Regions from separate parts of the Roseibium porphyridii genome, predicted to be linked through region 1. Evidence: riboswitches for the same ligand, from Rfam matches in the RefSeq annotation. Region 1 holds a riboswitch; the other holds the start of a gene.
The links. A riboswitch is a leader RNA that binds a small molecule or an ion and turns the genes downstream of it on or off. The one in region 1 is predicted to bind cobalamin.
Positions count from the first base shown of each region.

Region 1 (6,957 bases):
AGGGGCTTTCCGATCAGGAGGCCCCTTTTGGGCAATTTAAAAACATCCTGCAATCCGTTGATAACGAAGCGGCTGCCAGTCTTTATGGCAGCGCTTCCCCTGCCTCAACGACTGACTATCCCAAGTCATTCATTCAAATCCCTGACCAATTTCATGAGCAAATTGAATTGGATTGTGCTGTGTAAAGCTGATAGCCCGGAACCTCATCACCGGAGCCTTCGACAAAGTGTCCAGATCAGCGACCCCTGATACTTATTCTCAGGACGGGCCCTACGCCTGGTTCCGGCTGGCGATCTGCATTCTGCTTGGGACTCTGGGCGGAGCCGGAATGTGGGCAGTCGTTATCGTGCTGCCCGCAGTTCAGAACGATTTCGGCATCGACCGGGCCGACGCGGCCCTGCCCTACACCGCAACCATGCTCGGATTTGCTGCCGGCAATTACATTCTCGGCAGATTTGTTGACCGTTACGGGATCGTGCTCCCGGTTATTGTTTCGGCTGTTTTCCTAAGTTCCGGATTTGCACTGGCCGCGCTCGCACCGAATGTATGGCTTTTCACTGTCGCTCAAGGGCTCCTGATCGGCCTTGGAACCTCGGCAACCTTCGGCCCCTTGATTGCCGATATCTCGCACTGGTTCTTAAAGCGGCGTGGTTTTGCCGTTGGTTGCGCTGCCTGCGGAAACTACCTGGCCGGTGTGCTTTGGCCCTCGATCATCCAATGGAGCCTTGGATTTACTGATTGGCGTGACACCTACCTGCTCATTGCTGCGATCTGCATTGCCACCATGGTGCCATTGGCCTTCATCCTGCGGCGTCCCCCACCTGAAAATGCCTTGTCGGCAACACCCGTGCACGCTGCCCGTTTCGGTGGACAGACCACAGGCCTGTCACCCGCCGCTCTCCAGACCCTGTTGGTGATTGCCGGTATTGCGTGTTGTGTCGCCATGTCGATGCCGCAGGTTCACATCGTGGCCTATTGCGTGGATCTCGGATATGGCGTTGCGCCCGGCGCTGACATGATAGCTCTGATGACAGGCGCAGGTGTGATCAGTCGGTTGGCCTCAGGCCTGATCGCCGACAAGATCGGCGGCATAAAAACACTTTTGCTCGGCTCGGTCGGACAGTGCCTTTCTCTGTTGTTGTTTATACCTTTTGACGGGCTGGCGTCGCTCTATCTCGTGTCCTTGATCTTCGGACTTTCACAAGGCGGCATCGTGCCGAGCTATGCCGTCATCGTGCGAGAATACCTGCCGGCAAGAGAAGCGGGACAACGTGTTGGCCTCGTAGTCATGTCGACCATCCTGGGAATGGCCCTTGGCGGCTGGCTCTCGGGCCTGATTTACGATTTGACCGGGTCATATGAAGCCGCGTTCCTCAACGGCATTGCCTGGAACCTCTTGAACATGGCCATTGCCATTTTCATCCTGTTCAGCGGTCGCCGCCGGTCTTCGCTCGCAGCAGGAGAATAAAGAACACTCCGCCGATCAATCCGGTCACAATCCCGATGGGCATATCCTCCGGGGCCATTAAAGTGCGTGCTGCAACATCCGCCCAGATCAGGAAAATCGCTCCAAGAAGCAAGGACGCAGGCAAGACACGCGTATAACTGCCCCCAACCAGGAACCGTGCAATATGTGGGATCATCAGACCGACAAATCCGATGATCCCGGAAAAAGCCACCATGACACCTGTGATAAGTGCGCCGACGACAAACACGGTGAAACGGAAACGGGTCACCGGGATACCAAGCGTTGCCGCAGTCTCATCACCAATGGTCATGGCATTGAGATCCGCAGCCCTGAGCATGAGATAGGGAACCGTCAGAAGCAGGATGCCGAGCGGAAACAGGAGATGAAGCCATTGGGCTAGCCCAAGACCTCCCAGCATCCAGAAAACAACTGTATGCGTCGCTTTCGGATCTCCCAGAAAAATCAGCACATTGGCAAGCGACATGATGATGAAGGAGACAGCCACCCCGGCAAGCACAAGCTTGTCGGCGCTGGTGGCAACCGCAAAACGCGTAACCCCGAGGACCACGAGCGTCGCAATAAGCGCTCCGGCGAACGCCATCAGCGGAACGGTTAGCAACCCAAGGAAAAGCCCAGTGTGAAGTAGGGCCAGGATCGCGCCTGCGGCACCGCCCGATGATATCCCGAGAAGATGTGGATCAGCGAGCGGATTGCGTGTCACGGACTGCAGCGCAGCACCGACCACGGCCAGCCCAGCGCCGACAAAACCCGCAAGCAGAACCCTTGGAAACCGGATTTCCCAGACAATTGCTTCCCGACCGCTCGACCAAGTCACGTCGAACAGACCTGGAACCAATTTGTTCGCAACAACACCAAGCACCGTTCCGGCCGGAACTGGAACAGCTCCGACCGAAACCGCGACAACCATAGAAAGGCAAAGAGCCGCGAAGCCAATCAGAACCAGCCCGAGAAAACGCCAGCGCTTCCTTAGATCCGGTTCCTTTGTTGCCTCATTTAGGGATTGGCTATGGTGCGATCGCTGTAGCAAGGATCACTCGCCCCAAAATGCGTTGGCGAGCTTCTTCACGGCCTTGATGTTGCGCGGACCCGGTGTTGCCTCAACATACTCCAGTGTCACGAACCGGTCATTCTTGACCGCATCAATTTCGGCCAATGCGGGATTGTTTTTCATGAAATCGCGCTTCTGCTCAGCCGTGACCTTTCCGTAATTGACGATGACAACCATTTCCGGATCTGCCTCGACGACCGCCTCCCAGTCGACCGTTGCCCAGCTTTTCTCAAAGCTGTCCAGAACATTGATGCCCCCAGCAGCTTCGATCAGCGCAGTCGGCATGGCATATCGACCTGCCGTAAAGGGTTTGTCCTCACCACTGTCATAAACGAAAACGCGCAGCGGCTTTTCGCCGGCATTCAAATTGGATGTAAATGCGTCCAGCTCGGCCTTGTAGCCGGCCACCAGATCATAGGCTGCATCTTCCACGCCGAAGATTTTTCCAAGATTGATAAGGTCGTTGTACATGTCTCCCATGGAGACCTTTGGCTTTTCACCGATGTGAATGCAAGATTCCGTCAGTTCGTAGACTTTGATGCCAAATGGCTCCAGCGTCTCAGGCGTGACCTCGCCGCCAACCTTCATGCCGTAGTTCCAGCCTGCGAAATAAAAATCGGCATCTGCTCCAATCAGCACCTCTTTGGTCGGATATTTGGCGGAAAGCTCCGGCATTTCGGCAACTCCCTCGCGCATTTCCTCATCCAGCGTTTTCCAGCCCGAGATGCCGGTGTAACCGACCATATGATCTCGAAGACCAAGAGCGAGCATCATTTCCGTGAGGTTCACGTCGTTGGATACCGCCGCTTTCGGCGGCTCGGAGAAGACAACCTCCCGGTCACAGCTCTGCACTGTGGTTTCTGCAAATGCAGAACCGGCCATGACGGTCAGGACGAGACTAAGCGCAATACGTTTCATGATACGAGTTCCGTTTTCAAAGGTGAAAGGTGAGATATTGTTCGTGACTTTGACTAAGCCGCTCCTGACGGACAAAGACGGAGTAAGCTTGTTCGATATGCGTTGGCGTCAGAACCTCTTCCGGAGTTCCAAAACCAAGTGATCTGCCTTTGTGCAAAAGCAGCACCTGATCACACACGCGGCCTGCCAGGTTGAGATCATGCAGACTGGTGACGATTGTGATGTTGAGGCTGCTGATCAGCGTCACGATTTCCAGTTGATGACGAATATCTAGGTGATTGGTCGGCTCATCAAGAATGAGAAGCTGCGGTTTTTGAGCCAGCGCGCGGGCCACCATGACTCGCTGGCGTTCGCCGCCTGAAAGGGTCCCGAGAGAACGTGCAGACAAGTCGTTGAGGCCCATACGCTCCAGGGCCTCATCGACAATTTCGGTATCCCGCCTACCGCCTCTGGCAAACCCCGAGCCGTGTGGGCGGCGCCCGAGTTCGACAATCTCACGAACGGAAAGTGCGAAATCTCCGGGTTGCTCTTGCAGGACCGCGGCAACTTTTTGCGCCGTTTCCCTTGCCGACATGGACCAGATGTCTTCACCGTCGAGACGAACGGTCCCGGTAACCGGCTTGTGAAACCGATAGAGCAGCCGGAGCAGAGTGGATTTACCAGCACCGTTGGCACCGGCGACCCCCAACACCTTGCCGGCAGGAACGTCAAAACTGACGCCGCTCAAAAGTGTATGTCCCCTGCCTGGCGACCATCCGACATCCTGAACACTGAGAACTGCACCGCTCATGAGGCTGCAGTCTCCTCAGCCTGGGTCAGGATCATCGCAGATGGAATGCGTGCGAGTGTGGTTTTCCGAAGTTTGCCCGGTCGCACCGTCGAAGAGCACCAACCATCTGTGAGGTCCTGATACTGCCGCGCAAAGGCAATAAGGTCCTCAATATCGGTCTCAGGGTCTATATCGCCAAACAGATAGGTCGCCTTGCCACTGGCTCGATAAGCAACCGTACAGGGCCTGTCGCAGCCGGCCATGCAGGCAATGCCGGACACTTCAAAATCGTCACCCACTATCGGTGTCGCAAGACGCATTGCGTCCTGAAGTTTCTTGATCAGCTCGAAACCCGGCCGGCAGCTGGTGCCCTTGTAGCGGCAGGATGTGCAGACAAAGATCTTGTGTTTGTCACCTTGCATCATCATTCTCCGCCACACTTTTCCCGAAACTGCCTGGTTCGTTCCCTTCCTGGGGACGCAAAATAACTTGCGGAGTACGGTCAGGTATAAAGTTCTGTAATGTTATTACATTACGAATCGGTTTTTTGACAAGCCCCACAGGACGAGCGTTCGGCTGCATGGCTCGCGCGGCGCGTTCACTTAACGGGTCTGTAGCCTTCAGGAAGACAGGATCAATGGAATTGGTAGTCGTGTTGCTCCGGTTCATATCGCCCTCCGCGATGGCGCGGGGCGTTCAAGAACCGAATGTCAATTTGTGTCAGCAAAAATAGCCGATATGCCATGCCACTCGCTCCTCCAGGACACCCCGCCCGGGTTGAAGTTGAAAATGCAATGGCAGGTCTCCTGACTTACGGGTCGTCGCTTGCCTGATCCTTCCCGGGAAACCCAGTGGCGCTTTCAGGTTTGCTCGCCGTTCACAGTTGCGGGGGCAGTCACGGATTTGGTGCCTTCTGGCTACGCCTCACCGTGTTCCCTTTTAATCCCGATCCGGTCTCGGATTCGGAAACCATTGAAAACTGATTGCCGCAATTTTGTAGTTGAGTCAATCAAGCCATTCACGCTCGGGGGAATATTTGGACACCCCAAATCCACATCTTGGTTGGGATGCAAACGAACAGGGCACCGAAACCGTCTGCTCCAGTTTCAATGGTCGAGCGAGCTGAAAGTTGTCATTGCGGAAATTTTGAACCTGGACGTTCCACAGGTCTTTCTGCGCGATGTGCTCAGCAATGGCATATTGAACGTTTTTAAGGAACAAGAACGCCCAACATGCATTGCATTCGATGGGGCAACGTGACCGAGTGACCGGTTGCCGCAGGGCATGGCGCCGCAGGCAAGCCAAATTCGATTGTAGCCGATAAGTAGAATTCCATATTCAGCAGCAAGAGTTGACGGCTTGAAAGGTGTCACATGGAAGAGCTGCTGTTAAGCCGGATTCAGTTTGCCGCGAATATCTCGTTTCACATCCTGTTTCCGACAATCACCATCGCCCTCGGTTGGGTGTTGCTGTTTTTCAAGCTTCGTTTCAACGCAACCGCTGACGACCGCTGGATGGCGGCCTACCGGTTCTGGGTAAAGGTGTTCGCGTTGTCTTTCGGCCTCGGTGTCGTTAGTGGCATTACGATGAGCTTTCAGTTCGGAACAAACTGGCCCGGCTTCATGGAAACGGTCGGAAATGTCGCCGGGCCGCTCCTGGCTTATGAGGTGTTGACTGCCTTTTTCCTGGAAGCTGCGTTTCTCGGCATCATGCTGTTCGGATCGCGCCGGGTCCCCAACTGGCTGCATACGTTGGCAACCTTCCTGGTTGCATTCGGAACCACAGTCAGCGCGTTCTGGATCCTGGTTCTGAATTCCTGGATGCACACTCCGACCGGGTTTGAGCTGAGAGACGGTGTGGTCCACGCAACTGACTGGATGGCGATCGTCTTCAATCCATCGATGCCGTACCGTCTGGCGCATATGCTGCTGGCGAGTGGTCTGACCGTGGCATTCCTGATTACCGGGGTCTCCGCTTATCGACGCCTGATCGGCGACACGTCAAAAGGTGTGCGGCTTTCTTTCAAAACAGGCATCTGGATGGCGGCCATTCTTATCCCGGTGCAAATCTATGCAGGAGATCTGCATGGTCTGAACACCCTCGAACATCAGCCACAAAAAGTTGCGGCGATGGAAGGCAACTGGACCACGGGATCAAATGTTCCGCTGCTTCTGTTCGCCCTACCCGATGAAGAAGCGCGAGAGAACCGCTTTGAACTGGCTGTCCCGAATGGCGCGTCCTTGATCCTGAAACACGATCCGGACGGTGTCGTTCCCGGATTGAACGATTTTTACGCCGAAGATGGATCGCCCTTGCACCCGCCCGTTGCACCGGTCTTCTGGTCTTTCCGCGTGATGGTCGGAACTGGAATGCTGATGCTGTTGGCAAGCTGGGGAACGCTGGTCGCCCTGCGCCGCAGCGGCGGAATTGACAAGCTTAATCCCTGGATACTGCGGGGCCTCGTGGCAATGACCTTCTCGGGCTGGATCGCAACGCTGGCTGGCTGGTACACGACGGAAATCGGACGGCAACCCTGGTTGGTTCAGGGGGTACTGACCACAGAAGCAGCAGTTGCCGACGTGCCCGCAGGCATGGTTGCCTCGACCCTTGCGGCTTATCTCGCTGTCTACGCTGTGTTGCTGGCCGCCTATATCACTGTGATCTTCCGCCTCGCCCGAAAATCCACAAACACCGACGCCCGCCCCCATTCAGGGGCGGCGCAGGTCTCGCTCG
Region 1 is NZ_CP120863.1:2,659,326-2,666,282, reverse strand. Features, by position in the region: gene K1718_RS12485 (MFS transporter) at 227-1,468, shown strand; gene K1718_RS12480 (FecCD family ABC transporter permease) at 1,428-2,396, opposite strand; gene K1718_RS12475 (ABC transporter substrate-binding protein) at 2,520-3,455, opposite strand; gene K1718_RS12470 (ABC transporter ATP-binding protein) at 3,472-4,245, opposite strand; gene K1718_RS12465 (DUF1636 domain-containing protein) at 4,242-4,652, opposite strand; cobalamin riboswitch at 5,004-5,213, opposite strand; gene K1718_RS12460 (cytochrome ubiquinol oxidase subunit I) at 5,598-6,957, shown strand, end outside.

Region 2 (6,957 bases), 780 kb from region 1:
GTGTCCGGGAAGATAAAGACCGGCACGCGGAAGAGGAACTGGCTGGGCGGGTTCTTCAGAATCTCCGATCAGGAATGCACAAAAGCGCAGAGCATTGGCATAGTTTTCAGATCCGCCCTCAACACAGTACCGCCAAAACCGATGAACGTCTTCAACAGGCCTTGTTGACCGCCCACTGAGATCGGCATCCCATTTGTCGTCACCGGGAACAACAATCAGTTCAATGCCGCTTGCGCGTATTTCTTCTTCAAACCTTTCAAGACCGTAGCGCCAATATTCGACACCACCCAGGACTCTCAAGACAACCAGGCGCGCGCCGCGGACTGTTTGCTCGGCATAAAGATCAACCGAGTACGGATGCGACAGCGCCATCAGATTCGCCAGCCGCAAGGTTGCCCTGTCCGTCCCTAGCATTGCGTGGGCAGCTGCAAAGCTGCCCAATTCTGTATCTGCTGCGGAGAGAAAGAGTATATCGGCTGGAGACTGACCAAGGTCGACTGCGTCTCCACCATCGTCAATCCGGCGTGTCTGGCTGGCTAAGATATGCATGTCTTTTGGCTGTGCCTGTGCTTTCCTGGCCTTTAGGCGGCGGCCTTCAAACCACCGAGAACAGATCTGACAGCATCAAGATCCAGTCCCTTCAGACCAATCACAACCAGACGGCCTGAACTTTCTGCACCCGCAGCAAACCAGGTCTCAACCCTTGGCCCAACGGCTTGCACCATGGCAGGTGCAGCTTTTCGATCAATTTCGACGGCACCCTTGATCCTGAGGACACCCTTCAACGACATTGCTTCCAGGACTTTGTCCTCGGCTTGCTTCAAACTGGCGAATGCGGAAACCGGGAGGACATGGCTTTCGAAATCATCATGGTGGTGATGATCATGATGATGGTGGTCCTCATCTTCGTGGTCATGGTCGTGGTGATGGTGGTGATGCTCGTGTCGTCCGGACATGTCATCTTCTGCTGCAGATCCACGCCCGAGCAGCACTTCAATCGGAAGAGTACCTTTTTCCGACGATACAATGTGAACCGCCGAACGCACATCTTTGGCAATTCGGCCATGCACGCTGTCCAAGGCAGTTTCAGAAACGAGGTCGGCTTTGTTGAGCACGACCAGATCCGCGCAACGTAGCTGATCATGAAAGAGTTCTTCGACCGGGCTTTCATGATCGAGGGCCTCATCAGCCGCGCGCTGCGCTTCCAGAGCGTCTTCATCCAGCGCAATCCGTCCTTCTGCCAAGGCCGCGGCATCAAGCACGGTGACAACACCGTCGACAGTCACCTTTGGCTTCACACTTGGCCAGGAAAACGCCCGTACGAGCGGTTGAGGCAACGCCAGACCAGAAGTCTCGATGACGATATGTTCGGGCGGCGTCTCGCGCGCAAGCAACATTTCCATCGTTGGGAGGAAATCGTCCGCAACTGTGCAGCAAATACATCCATTGGTCAGCTCGACCACTTCTTCAGCCGCACAATCGGGGTCCGCGCAGCCATTCACCAGCGACCCATCAAAGCCCATGTCGCCAAACTCATTGACAATCAGAGCGATTCGCTTGCCGCCAGCATTTTGCAACAGATTGCGAATAAGCGTGGTTTTCCCGGCACCCAGAAACCCGGTGACGATTGTAGCCGGGATTTTTGTGCCCGGAGTTCCAAAGGAGGCGGTCATAGTTTGATGTCCGGTTGAGAGTTAGGTTTCAATATCATTGGCAAACCAGCCGCTACGAAAACGACTGTTTCACAGACTTTCGCCATATCCTGATTGAGACGGCCTTGTGCATCTCGAAACGACCTGGAAAGTCGGTTCTCCGGCACGATTCCCATGCCGACTTCATTTGAGACAAAGACGCACGGTCCTTGCAGCGACGCAACGACCTCGCACAAATGTGCGGTTTCGGCGACGACGTCTCTTTCAGCAAAATAAAGATTGGAAAGCCAAAGCGTCAGGCAATCCACAAGGACGACTGTGTTCGGGAGGCATTCTCTTTGAAGCACGGAGGACAGGTCAGTCTGTTCTTCGATCGTTTTCCAAGATGGTCCGCGCTGATTACGATGAGCATCGATCCGGCTTTCCATCTCGGCGTCGAACGCCGCGCCTGTCGCGATATAAATCTTGTCCAGGCCCGCGCCTGCCACAATATGCTCGGCAAATCGGCTTTTTCCAGAGCGTGCTCCGCCAAGGACAAGGGTGGCCCGGGAAGTATCTTTGTGCGTCAATCCAGTCTCCCAGCCGTCCGCCCGACAGCACAAAAGGGTTGCATGATCGACGGCCGGTCTCCTGGCTTGCGGCTCAGCGCGTTTTGCGCCCCTTCCCGGTCTCTTCGACCAGTGGGTTTTCGCGCAAACGCTCACCGCTTACAGTTGCGGGGGCAGCTCCGGTTTATGGCAATTAGCCAGCACCGGATTCCCGTTTCATCCGGATCAGGCCTGACCTTCTCCGGAACCGTCAGATCCTTCCTAACCTTATCCGGTTCACGGCACAAGCACTGGTGTTATCGCTTCAGCAAAATGATCAATTCCAGTCAGCACGGCACCTTATGTCCCCACCTTCGTGAACATCGCTGACTTCACGGGACCAAAAGAACAATACAAGGCCATCCTAGATTGGAGAATGAAAAGCTGGCTACAGCGATTACTTGTCTGAAAAATATAAGGTTTTCCACACGAGCAACAAAAAAATGTCGGCTCGATGAAAAAATAGGCCTTTGGGGCTTGGCAAACGGAGCAAGCCTTTGATATACGCATCTCCACCGACGGGGCAGCGTTGCTGGCCCCGAGCGTGGTGATCCCCAGTAGCTCAGTTGGTAGAGCAAGCGACTGTTAATCGCTGGGTCGCTGGTTCGAGTCCGGCCTGGGGAGCCATCCACCTTCTTCCTGAAAATAGATCAATTTTAGCTTCCGAACTTGTGCATGGGTCAGGTGGTGCTTGGCTTGTCTCGCTATGGATGCAGGCGATTTCAGAATCATTCGCTCAGCTGCAAGCACTGCTCCATTTGGAGGCAGAAACACCTGCCGACGAGTGGACTTTGCTGCGCGAAACCAGGTCTTCTCAGCTAGCCTCTCGAGTTTGATGTTTAACGAGAGAAACCGGACAATCAAGAAATGAGCCACCATGTGGCATTCAAGTTGCGATAACTTTGCATTTGCGATCTATAAGTGCAGTTCACAAACAAAATAATTACGACGCTCCAAGTTATACATTTTTACCATTCGAATTTTTTACTATTATTTTGTTTTCCTACACGCGAAGTTTTCTTAATTAAGAAAATTTAATACATTAATTTATAGACGAACGAGCAGTTCAATTGATAGATGGATCGCGTGATAGGCGACCTGATCCGAACAATACGGTTAACCCTAAGAGAACAATTGCCTGAAATGGGCATTGAAAACCTGACAATTCAAGTTAACTCCGAAGTTGCGATTAGCAGGCTAACAAAAGAACGAAAATCACCTGCAGAGGGTTAGATGCGACGGCTAGTAGATTTCTTTTTTGACCGAAGAATTATTGGACTTACGTTGCTCCTCGGGATGGCAGGTGTTGCGTTGGCAGAACGCATGGTCGTGACCCTGCCTATGGCATATTTCATCACTTTTGCGATCATCGCCTTTTCGGTATTGCTGACCGGGCGGATCAAGACATCAATATATTTCGGCTTGGCCGTCGTGGCACTGATCGCATTTATCTCCTACGCCAAAATCAAATGGATGTCCGTGGCTCCAAATGTCGTGGATCTCTATTACTTCGCATTCAATCCCGGCACACTGGCATTCCTATTCGATGGTTTCCTGCCACTTGTGATCGGCGTGATCGTGTTGTTTTTGGGGGCGTTGGCAGCACTTATCGTTTTTGGTTGGTTCGAGACACCTTCTTCGAAAAGCAGATGGAGAGCGCTGATTGCGCTTCCCCTGTGCGTCGCGCTTGCAATCGCATTTCAACCGCGCACCTTCAGCGGCGTCGAAGACCTGATGCGCTTTCGCTACATCACTTCCGTGTTCACATCCATGAAGCATCTGGCAAACCTGGGAGACCCAATTCCGCTTCTGGAACTTCTAAACCGAGAAACAGCCACTTTGGACAGCAGCGCTGAAACGCACGGTGTTTGCAGACAATTTGTGTCGAAGCCCGACATTCTGGTTGTTCAGGCAGAGTCGATCGTTCCACCCGAAATATTTTACGACGAAAAAATTCCAGAAGAGTTGGAAGGAGCCTTCAACGGTCCGGACGAAACACTTCGGCCCCTAAAAGTCGAGACCTTTTCAGGTGGGACCTGGATTACAACAGCAGGTTTCGTTTCCGGCTTGCCGATAACCGACCTTGGTTGGTTGACCAGCTACTCAAATTTCATTCTGGAAGGGCGAATCCGGCAGTCTCTTGTCCAGTATCTTTCCGATTGTGGATACCACACGGTTTTCCTGTCACCACTCCACTACTCCTTCGTCAATGAAGGTCGTTTTATGGAGTCGATTGGATTTGAAACTTTTATCGATCAGCACGACATGAAGGCGCCGTCGACGCAAGAATCCGATTCCTTTTACTATGACAAAGCGCTCACCGTTCTTAAGGATCATCGGGAAAACGACGACCGACCGATCTTTATGTTTGTTCTGACCATGTCTGCCCATTCACCTTGGAACTACAGAATGGAACCAGACCGGACTGTCGCTGGAGAGCCATTTAGTCCGGACAGCGAGATCAATGAGTACTTCAGACGTCTTGCCATAAGCCGCGAAGACCTGGGACAATTCATCGAACAGGTTGAAGCCCTTAGCCAACCAACCGTCGTTCTTGAATTCGGCGATCACCAGCCTGGTCTGACTTTGGATTACTGGCGCCGACGAGAAGGTCCAGCCCCGCTCGCCAACAAAGAGTCGGGTGCCTACATGACTTCTTTCCAGGTTCGACCCCTAAAGACAGACCTTGCCGCACCAGTACCGTCTTTCGAGCGTCTGGACCTACAGTTTCTTGGTGTCACTCTTCTTGAAACAGCAGGGCTCCCTATGACGCCTATCCAGACAGATCTTCGCAACATGCGCGACGAGTGCATGGGTCTCTTTCAAACATGTGGAATCGAGGGGCGTCTGGATGCTCACTATGATTGCCGCGCCAACCAGCGTGTCTGCTCCAATGCACGCGTCAAATTCAAACAAAGCGGCGCGCGTAAACACGAGTATGCGCGGACCGAAGCGGCAAACGTCAATTAGACACATGCAGATCGGGGTATCGCCCGTCGTAAATGCACTTCTCGGGCCGCTTCACAACGAAAAAAGCGGAGATCGAATGTACGACCCCTGCAGATTTCATTCGACAATGGAAGAATGTCCTTTGCCGACCTAGCGTTTGGCGACGGACATCCGTGCCTTCAAATACTCTCCATATTGGCTGAGCGAGAAGATGAAGATCCAATAGATCGCACCGACAAACGCGTAGACCTCGATATAGTAAGGCGCCCATTCGACGGTGCCGAAGGCCGCATTGGCAGATGCCAGGACATCAAAGAAACCGATGATGATCACAATCGCGGTCTCCTTGAACGTTACCACGACCATGTTGATCGTTGAGGGCAACGCATGGCGGAAAACCTGCGGCATGACGATGCGGGACAGGATCTGAAACGATGTCAGTCCAAGCGCTTTGCCTGCCTCAAACTGTCCTTTCGGGATCGCCTGGAAGCCACCACGAAAAACCTCTGCCTGATAACACGCGAAAAACAGCGCAAAACCGACGATCACCCGCCAGATCTTGTCGCCATTCAACCAGTCTGGCAGAAGCAGCGGTATCACGACGGCAGCAGCAAACAGAGTTGTCAGCAAAGGCAGCGAGCGAATGAAATCAATCAACAACGATGCCGCGCCTTTGACAGCCGGCAATCGTGATCGTCTCGCAAGCGCCAACAAAAGCCCCATCGGCATGCCAAGCAAAACGACCGCTGAGAACATGAACAGGGTGAGTGCCAAGCCACCCCATTGATCGGTGGTTACCTGAGCCTGCCCAAGAAGGCTGCCATCCATCAGAAGGACGTAAGTTCCAAAACCAACAATCCAGAGCGTAACCAGTTTGCTGGTGCTCCAGAAGTGAGGCAGGCAAGACAGTACGACCGTTGCCACGATTGCTATGCATGCCAGCGTCGAACGCCAATGAAGGTCGTAAGGATAAAGTCCGAAGAGTATCAAACGGTGTCGCGCGGCAATGACCGACCAGCACGCCCCGCCTGCTTCAGCGCAGTGTTCAACGTCTTCAGCCCGCCAGACAGCGCTGAAGAGTGCCCAGTCCAGCAGCATCCAGGCCATGTAAAGCATCAGACCAAAAATGAAGACGCTGGTTAGCGAGTCGCTTGGACTTCGGAAAGCACGTTTCTTTAAGGTTCTGACCAATTGGTCCCATCTGTCAGACGTGCCGGTGACTTCGCTCGCGATCGCCATATCAGTGCCCTTTCAGCGCAAGGCGCGCATTGATGAAGTTGACGATTTGAGCCAGCGAATAGTTGATCAGCAAGAAGGACAGCATCAACAATCCCATGAGCTCAAGCGTTTGTCCGGACTGGGTAATTGACGTTGACACGATATAAAAGAGATCGCTGAAACCAATCGCGACACCGAGCGTGGTCGCCTTCATGATAAAGATCCACTGGTTGCCCAGAGGCGGCATGATTGTTCGCAATGCCATCGGCATTTTAACGTGAAACCAGATGGAACGAGATGACAGACCGAGAGCCTTGCCGGCTTCGGTCAGGCCGCTCGGCACTTCGTGAAGTCCTCCACGCACCACTTCGGCAATATAGGCAGAACCGTAAAGTGTGATCGCAAGGATCATGGCGACAAGTTCGATGGAAACCGTCAGGCCGCCCTGAAACCTCAATCCCTTCTGCGCCGGAATTGAGAAAATTGAGGAATCCGCCGGTGTGAACATGGAAGCCAAGATCAGCGTCAGACCAATACCGGCAACCAACCAA
Region 2 is NZ_CP120863.1:3,438,672-3,445,628, forward strand. Features, by position in the region: gene cobN (cobaltochelatase subunit CobN) at 1-549, opposite strand, end outside; gene cobW (cobalamin biosynthesis protein CobW) at 582-1,673, opposite strand; gene cobU (bifunctional adenosylcobinamide kinase/adenosylcobinamide-phosphate guanylyltransferase) at 1,670-2,221, opposite strand; cobalamin riboswitch at 2,256-2,467, opposite strand; tRNA gene K1718_RS16010 (tRNA-Asn) at 2,791-2,866, shown strand; gene K1718_RS16015 (LTA synthase family protein) at 3,473-5,209, shown strand; gene K1718_RS16020 (amino acid ABC transporter permease) at 5,339-6,427, opposite strand; gene K1718_RS16025 (ABC transporter permease subunit) at 6,429-6,957, opposite strand, start outside.
Region 2: another riboswitch for cobalamin. It lies ahead of cobU (bifunctional adenosylcobinamide kinase/adenosylcobinamide-phosphate guanylyltransferase); the one in region 1 lies ahead of K1718_RS12465 (DUF1636 domain-containing protein).